Regions from separate parts of the Paenibacillus sp. FSL H8-0315 genome, predicted to be linked through region 2. Evidence: riboswitches for the same ligand, from Rfam matches in the RefSeq annotation. Region 2 holds a riboswitch; each other region holds the start of a gene.
The links. A riboswitch is a leader RNA that binds a small molecule or an ion and turns the genes downstream of it on or off. The one in region 2 is predicted to bind cyclic di-GMP.
Positions count from the first base shown of each region.

Region 1 (3,430 bases), 2.7 Mb from region 2:
ATTAAAACAATTTCCGCAATATATGAGGAATTTTGACATCAATTCTAAATATCTACTACTTAAAGAAGATTTATGACACTTCTCTATAGACCAATGACCTATAAATCCCCTATAATAACACCATTACATAAAATTTAATAAGGGGGACATTTTACCAATGAGCTGGATGCACAAACTTCCGTTAAAACAAAGAATTGTTGCCGGATGTTACCTCGTTGCCGCACTGTTTGCTATTCCTGTCTTAGTTACGTTAATGATTCTAGGTCAATTTCTCGTAGGAATTATACTAGTAGTTGTTCTTGCAGGTCTGACTTTACCTGTTGCTCGCTTCGTGGAGAGAACGCTTACATCATCTTTTGATGATATTGCTAATGTATCTCACAGTATTTCGAAGGGCGATTTCACTAGCAGAGCGGACGAAAATGGCTCAATGGGTGACGTAAGCCGCTCCTTTAACACAATGATTGATAAGCTCAAGAAGATTCTGACCGATGCATCGCAGATCACCCGTCAAGTTATGGATGCAAGCCGCGGAATCGAAGATAAGAACCAGAACCTGAAGATTGTCATGGCACAAGTAGCCTCTTCTTCTACTGAGCTCGCTCTTGGTGCAAATGAAATATCTACGGATATCGCTGATATGACAGAATCCATTAAAGACATTGAGACCAAAGTATCCAATTATACGAACTCCACCAAAGAAATGAACAGACGTTCAATACATACCTTAGAACTTGTTGAGCAAGGGCGCCAATCCGTAGATACACAGGCTGAAGGCATGCGCAAAAACATAGAGGCTACACAAAAAGTGGCTGATACTATTGAAGCTCTCTCACAAAATGCCCGCGGGATTACGATGATCACCAAGACCATCACAGAGATCGCTGAGCAGACCAACCTGCTGTCACTGAATGCCTCCATCGAAGCTGCTCGTGCCGGAGAGCATGGTCGGGGTTTTGCCGTTGTAGCTCAAGAGGTTCGCAAGCTTGCTGAAGAATCTACGGCATCCACAAAAGAAGTATTCGGCTTGGTCCGCAGCATTGAGTCAGATATTAAACAAGCCATCGATAATATTGCCATCAATGAAGAGGTTGTGCAGGTTCAGAATGAAATGATCACTCAATCTGCCCATATTTTCGCACAAATTGTACAAAGCGTGCAGTACATTACCGAGCAAATCTCTTCATTCTCTGCGGAGAGTGATCTTATGCTAGAAAGTGCCTTGAAAATTTCCAGTGCAATTGAGAATATCTCAGCAATCACCGAAGAAACTGCTGCTGGCACGGAAGAGGTATCGGCGGCTATGAATGAACAGATTAATGCCCTGCAGTCTGTTGCAGAAGAAACGGAAAAAATGACCCAGGCCGTATTTAATCTGCAAAAAACCATTCATATCTTTAAATTCTAGTTCAAAACTATCAACTGCCACCTAAGCTGAGTCTTAGGTGGCAGTTTTTTTCGCGAGGCAAAACTTCATCTCTTGGACAAGACTTTCGTCAAATTTCGAGTTTTTTTAGCGGATTATGTTGACAAAAATTAATGAGGAATATATTGTAAAGGAAAATTATTCTTATCAACTATAAATTAATATTGGCAAAATCCTCGAAAGAGGATGACGCAAAACCATGGATCTACAGCCTCATTTTTTCGTTTGAGGCCATGATTGCCAGGTTGCAGAGGAACCAGGACGGCTGAACTATTGTTCAGTCTTAGCGGTGCCTTATGCCACCAACCTGTGCTTACTATAGAGCACAGGTTTTTACTTTTTGAGTATATTGATCTATCGTATCTATTCGGTAGATTAATAACTAATATATATCAAAAAACTTGTGAGGTGTTTCTTTTGAAGACAGTCGCAGATTACATGGCGGAAGCACTACGTAACCTTGGAGTCACCCATTCTTTTGGGATCATTGGCAAATCCATTTGTCCAATAGTTCTAAAGATGGTGGATTACGGTATTGAATTTATTCCCGGCAGACATGAAGCAAGCTCCGGATTCGAAGCAGCAGGGTATGCGCTGAAAACGGGTAACCTAGGCGTAGCATTTGGTACTTCGGGTCCTGGGGGAACTAACCTGCTAACAGCAGCAGCACATGCGAAAGCTAACAACCTACCTGTCCTATTTATTACCGGCCACCAATCCATTACAGAGCTTGGAATTCCACAATGTCAGGACTCCACCTCTTTTCTGGCTGATTTAGCTGATATGTTCAGACCTGCCACCTTGTTCAGTAAATTGGTTGAACGTGGGGATCACTTTGGTACTATTTTTAATCATGCGATTTCTGTGGCCCTGACCAAACGGGGTCCTGTTCATCTTTGTATTCCTTTTGATGTACAAACTGAAGTATTGGAAGAATGCAATATAGTAATCCCAGAAAGAGAATCTCTAATTAGTCAAGCTAATATCGATAGAGTCATCGATGCTATTCAAGCTGCTAAGAATCCTTTGATTATTGCGGGTAAAGGAATTAACCGCTCCGGAGCACATAAAGAGCTTGTTCAACTCGCAGAAACTTTTAATATTCCTGTAGTAACATCTCCAGGTGGAAAAGGGGCTATAGTCTGGGATCACCCACTCTATCATGGTCCTATTGGCGTTGGCGGTTCGACCCACGGGGACGATTTATTGAATAAAAGCGATTTATTTATAGTGCTTGGATCACGTTTAAGTGATATGACCATCTGTAATCTTAAACGGGAGAATCATCCAGCAACTTTAATTCAATTTGATATTGATCCAACCTTTGTCGGAAAAATACTATTGTCCAAAACGATACCGGTCACTGGGGACCTGCGCGATAATTTGGTGCACTGCCTAAATCATATTGACCCAAACACAATCACCAAACGTGAGGCTTTGGCCGATGCGGATTATTCAGAAGAGCTTCCAACCCTCAAGAATCTTTCCCTTGCTTCGGTAATGAGCACTTTAAGTGATTTGATCCCTTATAATAATTCAATTTTCGTTGATGATGGAAGTCATGGATTCCACGCTGCAAAATGGTACAAGGTTAAGAAACCGGGCAGCTTTGTTTTTGATGCGTATTTTGCTTGCATGGGTAATTCGATCGGCATGGCTATTGGTGCAAAAGTTGCAGCTCCTGAAGAAACTGTCCTCTGCATTACAGGTGATGGTTGTTTCATGATGCTCGGCGCTGAGATTAACACCGCTGTCTGCAAAGATATCCCTGTCATCTTTATCGTGGTCAATAATAAGCAACTAGATATGGCTCTTAAGGGTATGGAGAAAACCACAGGTCGTATCGATGGAACTCTATATGAAGTACCAATGGACGCCGTGAAATTCGCTGAATCTCTAGGTGCTAAAGGCTACAAATGTGAGACTGCGGATGAATTCACAGCTGCAATTAAAGATGCGGTAGCTCTAAACCATGTTGCCGTTATTGAACTACTAACAGACCGT
Region 1 covers NZ_JBBOTA010000001.1:1,185,211-1,188,640, forward strand. The annotation lists gene MHB56_RS05170 (helix-turn-helix transcriptional regulator) at 1-36, shown strand, start outside; gene MHB56_RS05175 (methyl-accepting chemotaxis protein) at 158-1,408, shown strand; cyclic di-GMP riboswitch class I at 1,583-1,679, shown strand; gene MHB56_RS05180 (thiamine pyrophosphate-binding protein) at 1,835-3,430, shown strand, end outside.
Region 1: another riboswitch for cyclic di-GMP. It lies ahead of MHB56_RS05180 (thiamine pyrophosphate-binding protein); the one in region 2 lies ahead of MHB56_RS16905 (choice-of-anchor A family protein).

Region 2 (3,430 bases):
TTGGTGTTGCCTCAGGCGTTACCGTCGGCGATGGCGTTGGCGTCGCCTCAGGTGTTACCGTCGGCGTTGGTGTCGGTGTTGGCGTTGGCGTCACTGTCGGCGTCGGTGTTGGTGTCGGCGTTGGTGTCACTGTCGGCGTTGGTGTCGGTGTCACTGTCGGCGTTGGTGTCGGCGTTGGCGTTGGTGTCGGCGTCGGCGTTGGCGTTGGTGTCGGCGTTGGCGTTGGTGTTGGCGTTGGTGTCGGTGTTGGCGTCACTGTCGGCGTTGGTGTCACTGTTGGCGTTGGTGTTGGTGTCACTGTCGGCGTTGGTGTTGGTGTCACTGTCGGCGTTGGTGTCGGCGTTGGCGTTGGCGTTGGTGTCGGCGTTGGTGTCGGTGTCGGCGTTGGTGTCGGCGTCGACGTTGGTGTCGGCGTCGGCGTCGGCGTTGGTGTCGGTGTCGGCGTTGGCGTCGGTGTTGGTGTCACTGTCGGCGTTGGTGTCGGCGTCGGCGTTGGTGTCGGTGTCGGCGTTGGTGTCGGCGTCGGCGTTGGTGTCGGCGTCGGCGTTGGTGTCACTGTCGGCGTTGGCGTCGGTGTTGGCGTCGGTGTTGGTGTTGGTGTCGGTGTTGGCGTCACTGTCGGCGTTGGTGTCGGTGTTGGCGTCACTGTCGGCGTTGGTGTCGGTGTTGGCGTCACTGTCGGCGTTGGTGTCGGCGTCGGCGTTGGTGTCACTGTCGGCGTCGGACATGGTGTTGGCGTCGGTGTCGGCGTTGGTGTCACTGTCGGCGTCGGCGTTGGTGTCACTGTTGGTGTCGGCGTCACTGTCGGCGTTGGTGTCGGCGTCGGTGTTGGCGTCACTGTCGGCGTTGGTGTCGGCGTTGGTGTCGGCGTTGGTCCGGGTTCATCACCATCGTATGGATAGTGGTGAAATTCACCACCACCAGTACCTTTGAGTGAAGCCGCCACTAAAGTACCGTTAATCTGACCATTAATAAAATCAACATGAGCATAGGGGGCAAGTATGCTTCCCATTACACCTATGCCTGCCATATCAAGATACGCAGCTTGGCTAAAGTTAAGCAAAATTTTCTTGCTGTTCAACACGTTATTAGGTAGAAATCCGAAGTTTTTCATTTTTACGTTAGAACCATCAATATTAATAATTGCAGTAGATCCTGAAGGAACATTTATTGTAATTCCGTAGGTATTAGAGACGTTATCTCCTGAAACATTAAAAACATTGACCGCAGGATCTGTACCTGTCAGGGTAAGGCTGCCATATTGGTACACTGTTGTTCCATTCGCCGGCAATGCTGCAAGTTCTGCTGATTTGTCCTTCAAAGACTGACCTACGGCTGAAAAGTCAATCGTACTCCCCTGTCTTTTTGTACCACCCTTGAGGAGCGTTACATTCCCTGAAAAATCTCCCCCGTGCACGATATTCCCATAAACAGTACCTCCGTTGAAAGTAAGATTCCCTCCAACAACAAGTGTGTCAGTCAGGGAAACCTCTGCAGCGGTCAACCTATCTCCAACACTATAGTTGGTTAAGTTAACGTTACCTCCAGCAGCAAACCTTCCTTCCGTATCCGAAACTGTCGTTATATCCCCTAGAATAAACACGTTGTAGACCGCTGCAATTCCCAATGTAGAAGAACTACTAGCTCCAGCAACTCCAGCTCCCAATGAGGAAAGCCCACTACCTACCGTCAAAATCCCAGCTAATACAAGCGAGAGTAACGGTTTTATTCTTCTTTTCAAATGGCACACCTCCTAAAACTATGATTTATATTAATCAGAATAATTACCAGAAACTCTAAAGGACCTAACAACAAAAAAGACCGCCAAAAAGAAGTGAAATTCCCTTCTCATGGCAGTCGGACGGTCATTGTGCCTTTAAGACACTTTAGACTCCTGGACTTTGCGTCCCGCCCTTTCAGACGGTTTGCTATTATCATGACTATATATATGTATTACACTGCAAGTCCAGAACTGGTAGCTGAAGCATTCTATCCAATAACAGTCTATGACTTTTAATACTTTTGAATTAATAACAGTTTAGCTCCCGACACCCACAATTGTCAATCAATTCCTTTCGATAATTCCCCGCATTAGTACCACACAAAAAAAGCGCCTAAAGGCGCTTCGCATAAGGTTTTTCATTAAATTTTAAAGTAACTGTATATAGCCCAATATGGATATCCATAAGGGAACACTCAGAATTAAACCAAAAAACAATCCACGCTGGAGGCTGCCCTCTTTTTCCATCATAATTCTCCTTTATTTGCGTTCGATACATTAATTTTTATTATTACAATTTTTAATATAATTTATTCTTCGTTATTAAGTTGTGAATTTAATCACATTGGATAAACTGTTTAGAAATACCATTGATTATTTTTGGAATATCGGGGTAGAATACGAATATACGTTCCTATTAGAGGTGATGAGATTCATGCATAGAGCAGAAAGCAGGGACAACATGCTGGTGAAATCTTATTTATTGCTTCCGATGATTTTATCAGCTTTCGAACGGGACTCCGCCATTTTATCTACACACTTACGAACACCCGCCCCTTATCTGGAGGTGCTTGGAACAGCTGCTGCAGTAGCTACAACAGATCTAAGGGATGTTCGTGCAGAAATGAGAAGACGGGGAATCAAGGTGTATGAGCAAAACAGACTTAATACTGGAATTGAAGCCAAGTATATATGTCGTGGCTATCATGAACGAATGCTGCTGTTGAATGACATTGTTGCGGCTCAGGCTGCCATCCATATGCGCAGATACCTAGGGCTGGATATTTCATCTTTTAAGAGTTACGAAGAACAGTACCAGATTAAGTAAAGCTGTATAGAAGCCGCTGCGCTCTCTCCCCCCAATCAATTAGTGAACAAAAAAATAGGCCTTACCATGGGAGTTGGCAAGACCTGAGAGAGATATACCACAAAACACTGGGGGGTGTTTGGTGTCTCTAATATATACCTCGAACCTGAAAAAAAGCTGATAGGCACATAAAAATTACATTAAAAATATTGTTCGCCGTTCAGAAGTGATTAGAGTGCTCCCACAAGCTTAGCCGACCTTTAGCTGGAATTGGATGGCTTAATGGATGAACCCGTTCAAGCTTCCAGGCAAACCGTCCTTCACTATAGTCGCCAAAATCATATTCGTTCCCATTGATCCATTCCCTTAAATCCACCTCTGGAGTAACCACATAACATCCCGCGAGCTGACCTGTAGCAATAATAGCTCCTGTCGGCAAATTATTCGCTGTATAGCCATGTTTCGCCAATACTGATTTGTACGGTTCCTGTTCACAAATCTTTTTGTCAATCCTCATTCCGGCATGGATGCCTAACTCGCCGCGGTAGGCTGTTCTCCATGAACGAGTTTCAAACTCTTTTTCACCAAGAGCAATTAAAGTCGCCCAAGGCTGCCGTATTGTT
Region 2 covers NZ_JBBOTA010000001.1:3,880,288-3,883,717, reverse strand. The annotation lists gene MHB56_RS16905 (choice-of-anchor A family protein) at 1-1,741, opposite strand, end outside; cyclic di-GMP riboswitch class I at 1,850-1,940, opposite strand; gene MHB56_RS16900 (hypothetical protein) at 2,436-2,828, shown strand; gene MHB56_RS16895 (ASCH domain-containing protein) at 3,028-3,430, opposite strand, start outside.

Region 3 (3,430 bases), 2.3 Mb from region 2:
CAGTATCATATTGATAGATTCCGAGCTTCTCTCGGTTCGTAGTCCAAGGAGTTTCCTTTGCATATCCAATAGCCAGTAACGCTGGAAGTTTAAAGGTTGAGCTGGCCTCCACTTGCCAACTAGAACTTTCTTTACGTAGTTTAATTCCTTTATTATCGATAACCGTTTGAGTCTTACTTTCTTCTACTTGAACCAAACTTACTGTTGTATTCTCAGGAAATGTCCCTGCTGAAATTTCTAAACGAGCCAAACCATTTGCCGCAGTCAAAATGCCGCCTTTATCTCCAAACACCTTACTGTCTTTAGGACCCGTTGGTGTTGGAACTGAAATGTTTGAACCTGAATTCCCGCTTGAATTTGAATTTGAATTCGAGTCTGGGTCAGGATTAGGATTAGGACTCGGAGTTGGAGTTGAACCCGGCCCCTAATCTACATCCAACTGTACTGCTTCTATGTATTGGTCATTAATGCTATAAAGAAGTTTCTCTCCACTAATTCCTATAAGCTTCGCGCCTGAAGGGAGTGCGGGAAGAGAAGTAACACTCCGTGATAAAAGATTAACGTTCTTCAAAACAGGAGCACCATTTACCTCTACCTGAAAGACCGCTTGTCCTGCACCTATCGCCATAAAAGCATAATCCGTGTTAGAAATATTCATTGCAGTAAGATCCATAGGCGATAAAGTAAAATCCTTGATGGACATCAAGACGTATTTGCTCTCTGAAGCTCCATTTTTTTGCTTCCAAAGCACGTGGCTACCATTGAACACGAACCAATCTACAAAATTCGCTCCACCCAGCCTGACTATGGAACGTGTGGCTCCGCTGCTCAAATTGAGCATGCTAAGTCCTCCGCTCCGAGCATTTTTATAAACTACTATGCCATTAGCTAGGACCGGAAATCTTCCCTCACCCAGTTCCGCTTCTACACCCGAGGCCAAACCATGATAGATCATATTTCCATAATGTGTACGCTCATACCAGACTACGCCCACTCCATCTGTTGATGGATTGCCGTATTGTCCTGACGTTTGGTTGAGCTTGGTAGGAGATCCAATAGAAATGTTGGAACTATAAATATCCCAGTTCAGTGAAGATTCTTCTTCACTACTTTTATCAGCCCACACCACAAAACCTCCACCAACTGCAGGTGCATCTTTAGCAGAAGAACTGGAGGTGAGTATTTTAGCTGCTCCGCTAGTCTGATTTAGGGTATGTACCTGTTTGATTCCTTTTGCATCCTTTTCCATCCATACAATCTGATCACCGAACACACTATAATCTGTTCGACCTGGATCACTCCCCGTTGCCGAAGCTATATCAGCTTCAACTACTCCGGCAAACAAATTCACAAACATACACATAACCGTGAGCAGCATCAGCCTATTCCTCGGGGTCCTCACTCTACTTCTGAACCTCATTCTTTTCTCTCCTTCAGGGGGATTTTTAGGCACGCAAAAAAACCAAGTGCCTTGAGCGGCCCGGCTGTCGTAACATCCCTTCGTGGGATGAATTAGACCCGTGGCTTTGCGTCTCCGACTTTCGTACGAATTTGCCTTTGTTTCCAAACTCGGTTTCCAAATAAATATACATAGGTAGGACTATACTATTAGCGGAATATAATACTTTAGAATTAATATGTTCTATATATTCCATTTTTAAGGTGATTATAAAAAGCCCATCATTTAAAATAGGTAATTTTCAGACAAAAAAAAGTAATCTATAAAAAGACAACCAGACAACAATTCTCCAATAATCGGAGAAACGCTGCCTGGCAGGGTGCTTGAGCAGATGATAGAGGAGAATTCGCCAATTACACCGGATCTCAGGGGAATCTGAGAAATAGAATAAATGTATTCTATACAGTTATTTCGTAGGCAAATGCAATCATTTTGACTTTAGTTGCATTTTCTACAACTAAAAACACGAGAAGCCACCACTAAGGCTGTAAATCAAGAAAATAGCTGTACAAAATACACTTACATCCATCGGCTGGAGGGATTCGAGAAATATAGTTGTACGATGTACAATTAAACTCGCTTCTACGTATTGCTCCCCATGACTTTCTATACAGATAGATGGTGAATAGACCCTTATAGCTCTGCTCTCTTTACTTTATCGGGACTATACTCCCACATCTGCAGCCCCGCACCGATCATTCCACATAAATTACCATGATAGGCTGCTTCAATACGAACATTTTCCAGCATCGATGGCATTACTCTGCCCTTTACTTCCCTTCTAATGCCTTCAAACAAAAGTTCGCCTGCTTCAGCAACTCCACCGCCAATGACGATGACTTTAGGGTTAAAAATATGGATTAATGAAGCAATCGCGGATCCGAGCGCAGCAATCGTGTCTTCCATTAACGCTGTAGCCAGAGAGTCACCTGCCCGCCATCTCGCTATCACTTCCCGTGAGTCTACGTTCTCTGGGGACTGGTTATGTAATAAAAGCTTGTCGCGCATGCGACGTGCGATACTTGTGCCTGAAGCATACTGCTCCAAGCAGCCTGTTCCACCACAAATGCATGCAGGCCCTTTGAAATCTACAGACATATGGCCTAACTCTCCAGCCCCACCCCAAGAACCGTGGACAAGATGGCCGTCTACGACTATCGCTCCACCCACGCCCGTACCAAGGGCAAGACAGATAAAGTCTTTTACCTCTTTGCCTGAGCCTAAATATTTCTCTGTTAATGCTAATACATTCACGTCATTATCAACGATTACCGGAAGATGAAACTGTGTCTGAAGCAAATCCTTCAAAGCTGTGCCAGCATAGCCAGGGATAAGCTCCGAAGCGGAACGGACACGTCCCGCCTCCCAATCCATTTGCCCTGCTGATCCTACGCCAATTCCTTGGAGTTGAATTCCCGCTTGTTGTGCTGTTATTTCATCCATTAATGTCCGAATAGCTAGTATAATGCGATCCATTGTTTTCGTCTGTCCAGCCAATGTGCTTAGGCTTACAGTATGTAAAACGTCCCCTTGTGAAGAGACGAGTCCGGCATTAATTTTCGTGCCGCCAATATCTACTCCGATCGCATATTCTATATGAGGATCATACCCTTCCATCGCGGACTCACCTCCGTCAGTCATTGAAATCGCTCACGGCCTTAACATATCTCGAAGTGATCAATTGTGGCCTAGTAATTGCACTTCCTACAACAACATAGGATGCCCCCGCATTCTTAGCTTTTGCTGCGTCTTCCGGTGTCCATATCCGTCCTTCCGCAACAACAGGAATGTTCACTGATTTGCTTAATTGTTGAATTAAGACAAGGTCCGGTCCTTCCTGCTGTGTACTGTATGGGGTGTAGCCTGAAAGCGTGGTACCAATGAAATCCACATCTAATTTCTCAGCGGCAAGCCCTTCCTCAAATGTCGAAATATCCGCCATAACCAGCACACCTCTCAGATGTGCATATT
Region 3 covers NZ_JBBOTA010000001.1:6,208,496-6,211,925, reverse strand. The annotation lists gene MHB56_RS27005 (S-layer homology domain-containing protein) at 1-292, opposite strand, end outside; gene MHB56_RS27000 (hypothetical protein) at 425-1,378, opposite strand; cyclic di-GMP riboswitch class I at 1,472-1,566, opposite strand; gene MHB56_RS26995 (ROK family protein) at 2,093-3,076, opposite strand; gene MHB56_RS26990 (N-acetylmannosamine-6-phosphate 2-epimerase) at 3,093-3,430, opposite strand, start outside.
Region 3: another riboswitch for cyclic di-GMP. It lies ahead of MHB56_RS27000 (hypothetical protein); the one in region 2 lies ahead of MHB56_RS16905 (choice-of-anchor A family protein).